DNA from 3 places in the Agarivorans sp. D1326 genome. Region 2 is predicted to be linked to each of the others. Evidence: predicted binding sites of a transcription regulator. Region 2 holds the regulator's gene; each other region holds the start of a gene.
What was found. The regulator sigma-54, encoded in region 2, starts transcription at its own class of promoters, with help from an activator protein. The targets are predictions, from matches to a motif close to GTTGGCACGNNNNTNGNNT.
Positions count from the first base shown of each region.

Region 1: ACYFDN_RS10810 (THxN family PEP-CTERM protein) is a predicted target of sigma-54. The motif match lies at 2,948-2,966, and genes of this name have one in related genera.
Region 3: ACYFDN_RS01970 (FlgO family outer membrane protein) is a predicted target of sigma-54. The motif match lies at 2,560-2,578, and genes of this name have one in related genera.

Region 1 is NZ_JBTWEN010000004.1:460,402-465,573, forward strand. Features, by position in the region: gene prsT (XrtA/PEP-CTERM system TPR-repeat protein PrsT) at 1-851, shown strand, start outside; gene ACYFDN_RS10805 (PEP-CTERM/exosortase system-associated acyltransferase) at 874-1,830, opposite strand; gene ACYFDN_RS10810 (THxN family PEP-CTERM protein) at 1,987-2,901, opposite strand; gene ACYFDN_RS10815 (THxN family PEP-CTERM protein) at 3,330-4,232, opposite strand; gene ACYFDN_RS10820 (ThiF family adenylyltransferase) at 4,388-5,172, opposite strand, start outside.
Region 2 is NZ_JBTWEN010000009.1:125,399-130,570, reverse strand. Features, by position in the region: gene rapZ (RNase adapter RapZ) at 1-572, opposite strand, end outside; gene ptsN (PTS IIA-like nitrogen regulatory protein PtsN) at 599-1,042, opposite strand; gene hpf (ribosome hibernation promoting factor) at 1,051-1,338, opposite strand; gene ACYFDN_RS17140 (RNA polymerase factor sigma-54) at 1,363-2,865, opposite strand; gene lptB (LPS export ABC transporter ATP-binding protein) at 2,918-3,643, opposite strand; gene lptA (lipopolysaccharide transport periplasmic protein LptA) at 3,643-4,122, opposite strand; gene lptC (LPS export ABC transporter periplasmic protein LptC) at 4,148-4,705, opposite strand; gene kdsC (3-deoxy-manno-octulosonate-8-phosphatase KdsC) at 4,702-5,172, opposite strand, start outside.
Region 3 is NZ_JBTWEN010000001.1:442,026-447,197, forward strand. Features, by position in the region: gene flgM (flagellar biosynthesis anti-sigma factor FlgM) at 1-58, shown strand, start outside; gene flgN (flagellar export chaperone FlgN) at 66-485, shown strand; gene ACYFDN_RS01960 (FlgO family outer membrane protein) at 686-1,432, opposite strand; gene ACYFDN_RS01965 (LPP20 family lipoprotein) at 1,491-1,967, opposite strand; gene ACYFDN_RS01970 (FlgO family outer membrane protein) at 1,948-2,532, opposite strand; gene ACYFDN_RS01975 (flagellar assembly protein T N-terminal domain-containing protein) at 2,641-3,783, shown strand; tRNA gene ACYFDN_RS01980 (tRNA-Arg) at 3,859-3,934, shown strand; gene ACYFDN_RS01985 (hypothetical protein) at 4,037-4,192, opposite strand; gene galK (galactokinase) at 4,745-5,172, opposite strand, start outside.

The DNA.
Region 1 (5,172 bases), on a different contig from region 2:
CGCTACCGGCGTATGTTAAGAACATCAACATCTTAGAATCTTCTGGTAACTTGAAAGAAGCCGTAGCCTTAAGCAATAGAGCAGTAAAACTATATAAAAACAACCAACGTTTACTGTTTGTTCATTCTGTATTGCAGCTAAAAGCGGGTGATGCCGTAGCCAGCCAAGATGCCCTAAACAACCTTGATGCAAATCAAATGAACACACCAGCGGTTTTGCAGCAGCAAGGTTACATTTATTTAGTTCAAGAAAACTGGCCTGCGGCAACGGACACTTTCAATAAACTATATGAAGCTTATCCAAGTACCCAAACCGCCAACCTGTTAATCAAATCATACAAAGAAGCAGATAAAATCGAGCAAGCCGTTGCTTTCATTAGACAAGCTATCGATGTTCATGGCGAAGCGGCAAAACCTCTTCAACTGCAACTTGCAGAACTGCAAATGAAAGCTAACCCGCAGCAAGCAATTGAGGAGTACCAAGCGATCATTAAAGATCAGCCAGATAACTTTGTTGCCTGGAACAACCTCGCTTGGGTTTATCATGACTTAAACGAATTTGAAGTAGCCTTAACTTACGCCAAGCAAGCCCACGAACTAAAGCCGGATATACCACAGGTAAAAGACACCTACGGCTACATGTTACTTAAGTCAGGGAAAATAGTAGAAGCAACTAAAGCGCTTGAAGATAGTTACAAGCAAGATGCTAGTAATGAGGTAGGTTTGCATTTAGCAGAAGCACTAATTGCAAATAAGCAAACCAAAGAAGCTAAACAGCTACTCGATGGATTAATAAATATTGAGCCAGAGTTAGCCAATAAAAAAGCTGAACTAGAAGCTCAGCTAAATTAATCTATATAGCCCTAATAAGACTTTATTGGGGCAAATATAAACCTTTAGATTCACACCATTTATGGCTCTCTCGTAACGATATGTTCGGAGAGTCATTTTTATAGAAACTCGGTGAATACATTTTTTTAATATAGTCATCATTGTCATCATTGTTTCTTGCTGCTAGACAACCCTTCTCTACCTCTTTATCAATATTACGCATCAAGACTTGAAAGCCTACCGGTAACGTACGTGTAAGTGTTCCTGCACTAATGTAGTAAGGCGCACGTAAGCCATGATACTCAATAGCTGGACCAAGCTGCTCAAACTTAATGCCTAAAAAGCTCATACTTCTAGCAAGACGCGGCTCCATCATAACAAACGCGTGATGGGTGCCAGCTCGCACAGCTAAAGCGGCAATAGACAAATACAAACCAATAGCTAAAAAAGGAAAGCAACGTAACTCTTCCTCAGAATAGGTTTGCTCATTGATCGCACCAGAGGCAGCACCATCAAAGTTATCCGCTTTACGACGTCGGAATTGTGGGCGAACCGCTAAACGCGATATTTCACAAATTTCGCTTCTAGCAAATTGCGAAGGGTGATATTTAGCACCTTCAATAGCATTAGAACAAAACTTCTCGATGGGCAGTAACTCATCTTTACTAGAAGGAGATACTATTCGCACACAGCCTGCATAGTTGGTACTAGGTTTGTGCTCGATTAAACAAAAGCGAGAGTATTCATCAAACTCATCTTGTTCCATACCGTTTTCACGGACTGGCTCAAAATTAAGTTCCTCACAGTATACGTCATGACGAATTCGAAATGCTTCTTGTACGGTATCGGTTTTATAAGCAACTACCGGGCGAAGATACTCTGCAAAGTGCTGAGCAATTAGCTTAGCTTCTCGCTTAACCAATAACGAAATGCCACCTCTCACAACAGCCCCAAGATAAGGGATACTTGCTAGGTTTTTCACATGTTTGTTTCGGATCATAAAGCGCTCTCAAAGCTTCAAACTTTCTAAACATAACATTTAGATTTTAGAAACAATTTAGAATTATAAAAGGCAGGCTTGCAGAAAAAACAAAGCGCAGAACTAGGCTGCGCTTTGGATGTACAATGCTAAAACTTAGCGACTTTTAATTAAGCATTATGCGCGGCGACGAACAGCTGCCAAGCCTAATAGACCTAATCCAAAGATAGCTAATGTTCCTGGCTCTGATACTTGTGCAGCAGAGATAGCGAAACCAGCTTTCAATTCGTTAGTTTTATCTTCTTCTGTAAGGAAGCCAATACAAGTTGCGTTTGGTCCACAATCAATATCACCTAATACTTCTAAACCTTGTAGGCGAGTAGTTAGGGTGTATACATAGTCATCGTAACCTGGAATTGGTAGTACGAAGCTATTTGTTAAGTAAATGTCATCACCCACTTCTGTGTATGTAACATCTGGACCCAACACGATAGTGAATAAGTCAGAACAGCCTTCTTGGTTAATACCGGCTTGTCCTACCAACTGAGTTGGCTCGTACTTACAAACATTGTTAGTTGGTGTGTTGTAGGTTTCTTCAAAAATCACACCGAACTGAAGTACAGGTGCTGGAGCTAATGGGAAAGCAACAGGTGCTGTAGGTGCAAGGAACAAACCATCAAACAATGTAGCTGCTACTAGAGTATCACCAGTTACACCCCAGTTTTCGTGTACAAGGCCAGTACCTTCTGAAAATGCTAAAGCACCAACACCATCTACAACACTGGTAGTCACAGTACCTGATTTAGAATCTTCAATATTCAAAGCACTTTTCTTAAGATCTGGGTTTTCAGCAGCGTACGGGTCACCCCAAGCAAGAGACTTAGGAAGCTCGCCACCAAAAAGTGGGTCAAAATCATCTAAAGTTTCGCCAGTTGCATCAATACCCGTTGGGTCAATTGAACCAGCATCAGAAGTCCACTGATCGAAACCAGCTTCGTTTAGGTAATCCCAGTCAGTGATAAGAGCAGCGTTAGCAGAGATGCTTGCAAAACCTAAGCTAGCCGCCAAGCATGTAAGTTTTAATTTGTTCATGTCACCCATCCATTTGGTCAGTACGATTCGAAATACAAGTCATACAAAGCAATCTAGGTGCCAACTTTAAAAAACCTTTAAAAGCAGTAGCTTAAGAAATAATCAAATCATTGAAGTAAATAGGATGTAAAAATTACTGACACAAAAACCCATTATATTTACCACCGCAAAAGATCCTTAAGATCCTTGTTCTAAAGCTTAATATATGAAGATTTCCCTTACTAAATCCAATTTACGATTTACCTTGGACCAACAAACAACAGCATTCTGGTGTTAAGTTGCTAAGCACTACAAAGGTAGATGAGAAAGCTGAGCCTTCGAACAAGACAGTTACAATTGAGAATTTGATCTTTGGAAGTGAGAGTTTCTTAAAGAAAATAAAAATTGCTGCTGCGAAAGCGCAGCAGCAATTATATAAGAGCAGCTAATTAAGCGCGGCGACGAACAGAAGCCAAACCTAGCAAACCTAAACCAAAGATAGCTAAAGTACCTGGCTCAGTTACTTGAGCAGCAGAAATAGCGAAAGCTGCCTTTAATTCGTTCTTCTGGTTTTCTTCAGTTAAGAAACCAATACATGTAGAGTCAGGACCACAATCTAGGTTATCTAATACAGTTAAGCCTTGAAGACGAGTAGTTAAGGTATACACGTAATCGTCAAAACCAGGAATTGGTAGAATGAAGCTGTTCTGAAGGTAGATATCATCACCAACTTCAGTAAACGTAACTCCGTCATCTAGTACCAATGTGAATAAGTCAGCACAACCAGCTTCATTAATGCCAGCTTCACCTACTTTAGTATCACCGTATTTACAGGTGTCATTAGTAGGAGTGTTGTACGTTTCTTCAAACAATACATCAAACTCAAGAACCGGCGCAGGAAGTGCTGGGCCAACAAAAGGAGCTAGAGGTTGCAGGAACAAGCCATCAAACAAAACTGCTGAAGACAACGTATTGCCAGTTACACCCCAGTTTTCATGGGTAAGGCCTGTACCTGTTACGAAATCCAATGCACCAACACCGTCAACTACACTTGTACTTACTTGACCAGACTGAGCGTCGTCAATCTCAAGTGAACTTTTGATAAGTTGAGGGTTTACAGCGCCGTATGGTGTACCCCATGCAAGGCTTTTAGGTAACTCACCACCAAAAAGAGGATCAAACTCATCGGCTGTTGCGCCGCCGGTATCAATACCTAGTTGGCCAGCGTTTGAACTCCACTCTTTAAAACCCGCATCATTCGAGTAATTCCATTCAGTGATTAGTTCAGCGTTAGCAGAAATACTTGCAAATCCTAGGCCTGCAGCCAAGCAAGTAAGTTTCAATTTGTTCATTTCACCCATCCAATTTGGTAATAGCGTTTAGATATAAAGACCGTGCATAAAGCAAAACTCGGGCCAAATATAATTAACCAATATTAACAAATAGTTACACGCTAAAAATAAATAAATCAATTATGATGTGTAAAACTTACTGACATAAAAAACGCTCAGCTTTCTTCTTTTAAAACTATCTTTTTGGCTATCTTAAATACCATTCGCTGCAAGGGATTACGATTACCCATTGGTCGCCACGTTTTCTTAAATCGATTTCGATAAGCATCAAAATGCAAGCCGTAAGGTGCGGTAATTAGATCTCCACGATTAAGTAGGATTTTTAAAACATACGTACCCGCTATACCACCACACATCTTCACCGCCATAGGCATCGATGGTCCTTTTTTAGCGTGAAAATCGGCTCGACTCGGGTCAACCAGATAAGGGCGCTGCAACATAGCGGGGGATAAACCAATTAGGAACTTAATATATTGCTCGTTTTCACTAGTAGCATCTTCAAATCGAAAATACTCTTCGTAACTCATACTGCCAGGCATAAAACACAAAAATGCACAGCCCATACCCAACGGTGCAGCAGTAACTAAGGGGATATTTTTCTCTAAACACTTTTGAAAGACCAACTTTCGCGCAGCCAAGGCAAAAAAGTCTAGGCTATCTACATATACGTCCACACCTTCAAGGAACTCATCAACATTGTGCTCAAAAATACCTTCAGGGAAGGACTTCACCTCCGCTTCAGGGTTTATATCTAAGCAGATGTTTTCCATTACTTTTACTTTGTCTTGGCCAACGGTAGACATAAACGCGCCAGCTTGACGATTAAAGTTGTGAACTTCATATTCATCAAAATCAGAAATGTGAAACTTGCCAACCCCCAAGCGAGCCAAGGTAACAATGTGCTCACTACCAACACCCCCGGCACCCGCCATTGCAACAC
Region 2 (5,172 bases):
CAATGTGGGTTAGGTAAAAAACGCGCATCAAACATGTAGTCGGCATCGTTAGGCACACCATTTTTAAATCCAAAGGATTCGAACACCAAAATTAGCTGTTGTTGTTGGTCACCAGTAACGCGCGAGCGAATTAAGCCGCTTAGCTCGTGTACAGATAAACGGGAAGTGTCGATACGCAAATCGGCATTTCTAGAAATGGGGGCTAATAGCTCGGTTTCTGACTCAATCGCTTCTGCTAAAGATAAATTGCTTTGGCTAAGCGGGTGTACCCTGCGTGTTTCGCTGTAACGGCGGATCAGCGCTTCATCCTTCGCATCTAAAAAAATGCTTAATAGATTAATGTCTGGTCCTGCATCTCGTATTAGCTGTCCTACCGGTGATAGCTCATCGGGAAGATTTCGAATATCAATGCTAATTGCTACTTTAGAATAGGTTTTTTTTAAGTTGTCGATAAGTGATTGCCAAAGCACAACCGGCAAGTTGTCGACGCAATAGTAGCCGAGATCTTCCAATACTCTTAAGGCGACGGTTTTACCTGAACCCGAGCGCCCACTAACGATGATCAGTTCCATGATAATCCCTAAGGCTGATAAGAGTATTAGGCTACCATGATGTCGTACAATTCGTCATCACTTTGTGCACAACGAAGTTGTTTACATATTTGCTTATCGTTAAGTTTTTCAGCTACTTGAGCAAGAGTATTAAGATGTTGCTTACATTGGTCTTCGGGTACTAGTAATGCAAATACCAAGTCTACTGGCTTGTTATCTATAGCATCGAAGGAAATAGGGGGATCGCAACGCAAGAAAACCGCTGTGGCTTGATGCTGGTTGTCGATACGGCCATGAGGAATAGCAATACCTTGGCCAATACCTGTGCTGCCCATTTTTTCTCGATTTAACAAGCTTTCAAAAATGCATTGGGTAGTGGTATCAAGCTGTTTGGCAGCCAGTTCGCTTACTATTTCTAGGGCGCGTTTTTTTGAAGAGCATTGAACTGCACTTTGGGTGCAGTCCAAGCTAAGTACTTTATTTAGTTGCATGGGGGTGGCTAACGTTTGTTAAGTTTTTCTTTATGTTTGATGACTTGGCGATCAAGTTTATCAATCAGGCTGTCGATGGCGGCATACATGTCAGAATGCTCAGAGGTTGCAAATACTTCGCCGCCGTTTAAATGTAATGTGGCTTCAGCAATTTGGTTCAGTTTTTCTACGTTGAGGATGACGTGAACGTTATTGATCTGATCGAATCGTCGGGTGAGTTTGGCAAACTTGGTGTGGACATATTCTTTCAAAGATTCAGTTATTTCTACGTGGTGTCCAGTAAGGTTAATTTGCATTGATATCTTCCCCTTTTAGTGGCCTTAGATAAGGCTCTTACGTTGGTTAGAAGGTGGAATTGCTAAAGACTCACGATATTTAGCAATCGTACGTCTTGCCACCTTGATCCCCTGATCTGCCAAAATATCAGCAATTTTGCTGTCGCTGAGTGGTTTACTGGTATTTTCGGCAGCTACCAGTTTCTTGATTAATGCACGAATAGCGGTTGATGAACACTCACCCCCGCCATCGGTAGCCACATGGCTAGAAAAGAAATACTTAAGCTCGAAGATGCCGCGAGGTGTATGCATGAATTTTTGGGTGGTTACCCGGGAAATGGTGGATTCATGCATTTCTACAGCTTCTGCAACATCGTTCAGTACCATTGGCTTCATGGCTTCTTCGCCATACTCAAAAAACGCCTGTTGATGATGAACAATGCAGTTGGATACTTTTAATAGGGTTTCGTTGCGGCTCTCGATACTTTTTATAAACCACTTGGCTTCTTGTAAGTGGCTACGAATAAACTGGGTATCGTTAGCGTTGGTAGAGGTTTTACTTAAAGATGCGTAGTGCGAGTTAACACGCAACTTAGGCATTGCATCTGGGTTGAGTTCTACAACCCAGCGTCCTTGGCGTTTTACAACCGATACATCCGGGATTACATACTGGGCTTGATTAGGCTCAACCGCGTTACCAGGTCGAGGTTCAAGCGTATGAATCAAACGCATGACTTCGCGTAACTGGTCTTCTTTAAGTTTGGTTTTGCGGGCTAATAGACGAAAATCGCGATTAGCTAATACATCAATGTGATTCGAAACTACATCTTTGGCTTCATTTAGCCAAGGTGTGTCTTCGGCAAAACGGCTTAATTGGATTAGTAAACACTCTTGCAGCGAGCGCGCTGCTATACCAACAGGGTCGAAATGTTGGATGCGTTTAAGTACTGCTTCTACTTCATCTAGCTCTACGTCTAAGTCATTGTTATCGCTTGAACGTAAGCCTTCTAATAGCTGCTCACAGTCTTGGGTTAGGTAGCCCGATTCATCTACCGCATCAATAATGGCTAAGGCAATAGCTTGGTCTACTTCACTAAATGGAGTAAGTTGCATTTGCCACAATAAGTGGTCTTGTAAAGAGTCGACAGTTTCGCCCTGAAACAACATATCGTTGTCATCGCTCACGGCGCTGCCAGATGAGCTGGCTGGGGCAGAACTGGCGCTGTAGATATCGTCCCAAGTAGAGTCAACAGGAAGGTCGTCAGAAACAGTTTCTTGATTAATGGCATCACCTGCTTCAATTTGACTGTTGTCTATGTCCGCAGTGGATTCGGCCTCGGTAGACTTCTCATTGGCAGATTTAGCGTCGGTTGCGTCACTATCACTGGCGTGAGACTCATCCGCCTCAAGCAGAGGGTTACTTTCCAGAGCCTCTTGAATCTCTTGCTGTAAATCCAGTGTTGAAAGCTGGAGTAAGCGAATGGCCTGTTGTAACTGGGGGGTCATGGTTAACTGCTGACCAAGACGCAACTGCAAAGATGCTTTCATTAACTACCGCTGTTCCTTCTTCTTATTGTCTTTTTTTAAACTTGCACTTTAACTATAGCTTGAATTGTTCTCCGAGATAAACTCGTTTCACATGTTCGTTTTCGAGAATTTCTTCTGGCTTTCCTGAGGCTATCAATTCGCCTTGGCTAACGATATAGGCATGCTCACAAACATCGAGAGTTTCTCGAACATTGTGGTCGGTAATTAGTACACCTAGACCGCGATCACGTAGGTGTTCAATGATCTTTTTAATATCGATAACAGAAATAGGATCTACCCCTGCGAAGGGTTCGTCAAGCAAAATAAACTTGGGTGCGGCGGCTAGCGCTCGAGCAATCTCAACTCTTCGGCGTTCACCACCCGACAAGCTCATGCCTAGGTTTTTGCGAATATGGCCAATGTGAAACTCTTCAAGAAGGTCGTCTAATGCACCAATTTGTTGCTCTTTATCGAGGTCTTTTCGGGTCTCTAATACGGCAAGAATGTTCTTCTCCACAGATAAGCGGCGAAAGATAGACGCTTCTTGCGGAAGGTAGCCAATGCCTTTGCGTGCGCGGGTATGCATCGCTGTACTCGAAATATCGTCATCATCGATGAGGATGCGGCCTTGGTCACGAGGCACCAAACCCACCACCATGTAAAAAGTGGTTGTTTTGCCAGCACCGTTTGGACCTAACAAGCCAACAATTTTACCTGTTTCCACATTTAGACTTACGTTTTTAACTACCTTACGGCCCTTGTAGGCTTTAGCTAGGTTTTCAGCAATTAGGGTACTCATTATTGCTGGTCTTCCTTGGGCGTTAGTTCGTCAAGCTGCTGAGGCAGGAAAATAGTGGTTACACGGCTGTTTTCGTCGCCTTGTGCCACCATTTCTTGTTTATTGATGCTGTATTTGATCATTTTACCTTTTACCAAGCTCTCTTCTTGTTTGAGCTGAGCATTGGTAGTGAGTGTTAGCGTTTGGGTTTTTAGGTCGTAACGCACTTCGTTAGCCTCAGCTTCAATTGGCTTGCCGCTATCAAGTAATTGATAAAACGTTGCTGGTTCGCCTTTAGCGATCATTACTTCGCTGCCTTTTTCCTCGCTACCAATAACACTGAGTTCTTCGGCGTGCATTTTAATCGAGCCTTGAGTCACCACAACATTATTGTAAAAGGTGACTCGGTTTTCTTTGATATTGACCTGCTGGCGGTCAGCATCAACAATAATTTGTTTGTTGAAGTCGTCTTCTAGTGCTTGTGAACCCCAAGAAAGCATAAACAAGCTAGCCGCAAGTGCTAACTTACTCTTGTGGGTTGTGGTAAACCGCTTCGATATCATCTAATAAAGTCACTATTTCGTTGGCTAAATCACCGTCCATGCCAACGCCATACAGTTCGTATGAAGGGCCATAAACGGTAACAGGTTGATCGCTGCTCATGGTTTCTGTTTGCAGGTCGATCTCCAATTTTTCGGTTATTAAGTCGCGAACATACTCGCCACGGCTTAAATTTTTAATTACTACATTGTCATTTAAAATGACGTTTTGCTGCTGCTGTACTGTAGCGTGATCGGCCACAATTTGCCATACAGGTTGGCTTGGATCTGGGTACACTAAGATCTTAGGTTGAGCAAAAGTTGTGTGCTTAAGTTGTTCAAAAAACTCCATTTCCTCAGCATAGATTCGATAGCGCGGGCTGCCGTCTTCGCCAAAACTCACGCTGTAGAGCTTTTCGGCAACAAAGTTTGGTTTGCTGGCTTCGCGTTTAGCACTTAGCTGCTGAGTTTCCGACGGGCTAAGCTGCCACAGCACCAAGGCTAAGAGAAATAAGCCCGCAAAGAACCAGGTTGGGCGATTCATACACTCATACCTTGAGCATTATCAAGCTCGCCTTTTGCTTGCAGTATTAGATCGCAAAGCTCACGAACTGCACCAAAACCACCACGGGTTTGGGTGATAAAGTTGGCACGTTGTTTACACAAGGGGTGAGCATCTTGCACGGCTACACCTAAACCACAGGCTCGCATTACTGGGGTGTCGACCACATCATCACCAATATAGGCTACGTTTTCAGGTGCTAATGACAATTGTTCAAGCATTTGCTGGTAGGCGACGAGTTTGTCTTGTTGGCCTTGGTAGATACGAGTAATTCCTAAAGCCTGCATACGCTGTTGCACAATATTAGATTGTCGACCAGTGATGATAGCGACTTCGACGCCGATATTCAGTAGCGCTTTAATGCCAAATCCGTCGTGGGTATGAAAGGCTTTAAGCTCTTCTCCGTCATTGCCCATATAAATGCGACCGTCTGAGAAAACCCCGTCTAC
Region 3 (5,172 bases), on a different contig from region 2:
TAAAGTTGCACAGAAAATGGGTGACTTTGAAAGTGAGTTTAATAAAGCGCTTGGATAATTAGCCTATGATCGCCCCACTACTGAATACTCAAGAGCAGCAACTCACCTTGCTGCTTTCTCTTTTGGAGCAAGAAAAAGTTGCTCTTGAACAAGACGATACTATTGCTCTTTATGCTGTTGCTGAGCAAAAAGAACAAGTACTGGCGCTAATAGCGAGTGCCGATGAAGAGATCGCAGCGTCTTCCAATAAAGAACAGCTGAATTCAGATCCTCAATTTGTTCAACAAGTAGATACCATCAAAAGTTTGCTGGCCCAATGCCAAGAACGCAATCAGCTAAATGGCGAAATAATTAAAGCCAGCAATGAAAAAGTCAAACAGCTAAGTGCCGTAATTGACCAACTGCAAAACCAAAATGCGTCTACCTATGACAAACTAGGTAAAAAGCACAGTTCACAACGAATGGGTAAAGGCTTTAAAGCTTAAGTTACCCCTCGCTTCCAGAAACTACATAATCCAAATTAACTGGGCATTAAGCTGTTCACCTTAGCTAATTGAATTTGAACTTCTGAATGCTCTACTGTTGTTAATGGAAAAAATGTTGCTTGTAGTAGTTACATATTCAAAAACAACAAAACCCCAGCCAAGGCTAGGGTTTTGCGTATAACAGTAATAGACGAAATTAACTAACCACGCTCCCCCATCGGCATCTTAGTTTTACTGGCCTGCTTACGCGACTCGATAATCATTACCCCATCTCGCTTAACTGGCGCAGGTACTTTGCTTTGATACACCTCATTCGGAATAAGCTCTTGAGCAGAAGCAACCACGACTTTTGATTGAGCGCCAACGATCCGAGCGTTAACCAAAATACCTTTATTTGATTTGCTAAAAGTACCTACGAGCAAGTATTCAATGGGTAAACGCTTAGATAACTCTTTTACGTTGCGGCTATATACAAAGTCCCCTTCTGGGGTAATGCGAATAAAACCAGTGGTTTTATAATCAATTACCGAAAAGCCACTTTGTTGCATTTCGTAAACAAAGCTTTCGGCTAGCTGCATGCCAAATAAATCAGTGGTGCGAAGGTTATCTAAAGGAACAAACGAAGCCACGCCAATAGGCGTATCGGCATTCACATAGTGAGAGCTTGAGACTAGGCGTTGCGACATTAGATTTACATAATCGGTCAGTGAGTGCTGAACATCAGGGTCACTCATATCTGGGCTGGCAGGGTTAAGCGAACGGCTTTGCATTCCACTTAAAAACAACTGCCCGTTCTCATCTACAACACCTTCCATGTAGTGAGCGTTGTGAGTATGTGCGGCGTGATGCTTTGAGCCATCGTACACCACCACTTTTTGCATTGATGGGGAACTAGAGCACCCCACCAGCATTGTAGTAGCCAAGGCTACTAAAGATATACCTTTCATGTCGCTTCCTTAATCGTCTATTACGCTTTAAGTATCGGCCAGAAAGGTAAAATCTTTACTAAAAATGAACGGTTTTTTGACTCTCAAGATGGCGAGTTGGCGCCATAGACATAGTAACGCGGTACACTTCTCGGAAATCTAGTTGCAACTCAGTGACATATACATCGTCAACCGCGTAGGCGTTAATCACCTTAGCACCACGAATTACCCCAGCAACCGAGGCAGCTAAACGCTCGTTACCAAGCACCATATCGCTGACAGTTGCGGTACTATCGATATGTTGGCCATACACTTGCTCAGAAAGCTCTCTGTATGCGTCCAGCTTCGAGGCTTTCATTGCGCGTAATTGTTTAGCGCTCATGTCTGCGCCACGTTGCTGACTAATAGGCGCATAACCAACGGCATTAACCACGGTAAAGTCACCCGGTGGCTCATAAGTCCATTCAACTTGTTTAACTTGGGTTGTTGGCGTACAAGCTAGCAACAACAAAACCGCTAGACTAATAAACCACGATCTAAAGTACAGATTGTTCATGACGCTGCAAGCTCCCATTTACACTAGTCACACGCGGTGAAGTTGCCCCCGCCATATTGGGGATAAATTGATAAGCAGCCGACACAACCGCTTGGCTAGATAGCTCAACTAAACGAAGATTTACATGCCTACCCGAAGTTGTTCGCTGAAAACTGCCAACCACCACATAGGTAATCTCCATTTCAGTTCTCAGTAAATCTGCATCTCGCGATAACGAAAACTCGCCGAAACCGGGGTCCATTTGCAAACGTCCAGTAAGGCGCGGCTCTACCATATTTACGCCTTCACGCGATAAAGCGGCAAACATTGCCTCTGCCACTTGCCGCCCAAATCCATCGCTCGATTGCAAGTTGTCTAAATCCACCACCGTACTTATAGCCACAGAGTCAGTCTCGGTTAAATCCACGTCATCAGTTAACTGTTGAGACAGGTTGTCGACATGCACATACAAAGCGGCATCTTGCTGCTCTCGCGGCTCCACATAAGGATAATTAGAAACATGATGTAAACTGGTATTGCATCCTTGTAGCGTTACCAGCAAAATAAATAGTGTCGTATATCGCATATCAATCTCCTCCGACTTCCCTGTTCCAAGCAATAACCGTTCCAGTCAAAAAAATAGCGTTTTATTTTGGGTATAGTTATTGCTTACTCCGAAACATAGGAGGGCCTTATGAAACAGATAATTCTTTTAGTTGGGATGCTAATTAGCATGTCGACACAGGCAATATGGTACGAGGCTAAGGGCCAAGCCACCATCGTAAACAACGACTTTGAACAAGCCAAAAGCTTAGCCACCCAAGATGCGGTTAAGCAGCTTCTGTTGTATTCGGGGGCGTCTGTTACCAGCATTAGCAAAGTCTCTGGTGGGCAACTCACCCTTGATCAAATTGAAGTGGTTTCTAAAGGCTCCTTGCATAACCTAACCGTATTAGACGAAGGTAATCACGGCCAACAATACTATATAATTTTACAGGCCGACGTATTCCCGGCTACCAGCCAATGTAAAGCCAGCGGCTATAGCAAAAACATGTTGCTACTCCCTCCCTTCTTAAAGCAGCAACATCAGGCGCGTGTGGGACAACTACAAGAGCTATCACCGGCAGTTGAACAACGCACCTACGACATTGCTCGCCAGGTGGGTAATCAGTTCAACGTAAAGCCCCCACCAAAGTTACCTTTAAATTATTACAAGCCAGGAGAACATAACTACAAGGGCATTAAAGATGTTGCCGATCGTTATGGCGCACAATATTTGCTTGGCTTAGAAATCGAGAACATTTCGCTAGACCAAGTGCACAAGCCTAAATTTATTAACCTTAGTTATCCGCAACGTTACTTTGTGGTGAATGCCAGGGTATACAACGCCATTGATTTAGAAGAAATATACAACAAGCGTTTTTCGGTAAACGCACCATGGGAGTTTGACGCCAGAGAGGTGGTATCCCCCCACTCTGCCGAGTTTTGGTTATCGGCCTATGGAGAAACGGTAAACGCCACCTTACAACAGGTAGTTACCGAAGTAGATGCCCTGCTAGCTTGCCAACCCTTACAAGGCAGCGTGGTAAAAGTTCTGGGGCCAGATCGCTGGCAAATAAACCTTGGGAAAGCGAATCAGCTTAACCGCGGCATGTTGTTAAACTTGATTCATCAAAACTATCACTGGGGAAACTGGGACATTCCACGCCAAGAGCAAATTATGGCTGACAGCATGGTAAGAATTGAGCAAGTGTATCAAGAGAGTGCCATTGTGGTAGCGGTTGACCCAAGCATGACGGCAAATATTCAACTTGGTGACTTAGTAAGCAAACAGTAAGGCTTTGCTTTTCATAAAGTTAAAGCTGAGTATAATGTACCCGCACACTAAACTAGGTGTGCGCCTTACTTTAGTGTCCCCTTAGTTCAGCTGGATAGAACAAGGACCTCCTAAGTCTTAGACACAGGTTCGAATCCTGTAGGGGACGCCAGTATCTGCGTAACAAAGTATGCTCTAGCCCACGTTTATGTGCGTGTACCTAGCTGTGACATAATCGATTTACAGCACACTTGGCTTTTTTCTATCGCTATAGCTACGCAGCCTCCTTCGCACACTCATTTTCCGCAGCTTTGCGGGCGGCGATAGCCTCTTCCTGCTTCTTAAAACACCCTAAATGCTTGCGTTTCCCTTCGACAATTATATGAGCCATCCATAGTGCATCTCGTTTGTGAAAACTTACACCTTTCATGTTCTTACCTCGTCAATCTACATTATTTGTGCCTTGAAAGTGAAACTAGCTCACTAAGTTGATTACAGCATTTTACCAGCCATTAGTAACTGGCAAATGCTTAGGTAGCCACACACTTGTTAGCAATGCATTCAACTTACTTTGACGCCAAAGTCACCCACAAAGATGAGCTAAAGCTGTTACCGTAGTTCTTTCACTGTTGGCTGCTAGTTACAATTTTCTTTTGGACACAAAAAAGCCGCCCTTGGGCGACTTCCTATCTAGCTATTTTCATCAGACTATCCTTCTGACAACGCAGATGTTACCACGCAGCCCTTTGCTCAACTATGTATAGTTCATATACGCTAGGTGAATCACATAATACAATGATATCAACCACCTAGCCTGAGTCGTTACACCCAACCTACTATCGACTCACCCGCTGATTATTACAGTGCCCACCTTTTCACTTCTAGAAAACAAAATTTTACTCCCGTCACTCGTCAACATTTGACGTAGCTAAAAACAAAAAAGCCTCGAACAAGTCGAGGCTTTTGCATGAACACTTAGAGGTTAAATAGCACCAGCCCCAGGCATTGCTTTACACACATAAATGCTTTCTTTTAGCCCTGTTAATGCTTGGTATTTCTGCTCAACCGCTTGGCACACATCATCCACTAAAGCAGGTGGTATCAAGGCCACAATACAACCACCAAAACCACCACCGGTCATGCGAACGCCGCCTTCTGCGCCAATCACTTGCTTAACAATGTCTACAAGACCATCTACTTCCGGCACGGTGATTTCGAAATCGTCACGCATAGAGGCATGAGACTGTTCCATTAGCACACTCAGTTTTGCCATATCGTTGGCTTTTAACGCTTCCGATGCAGCCAATGTACGGGCATTTTCAGTAATTACATGACGCGCACGTTTCGCCACAATAGGATCGAGGCTCGCCGAGTTCTCAGCAAACATCGCTTCACTAACATCACGTAAAG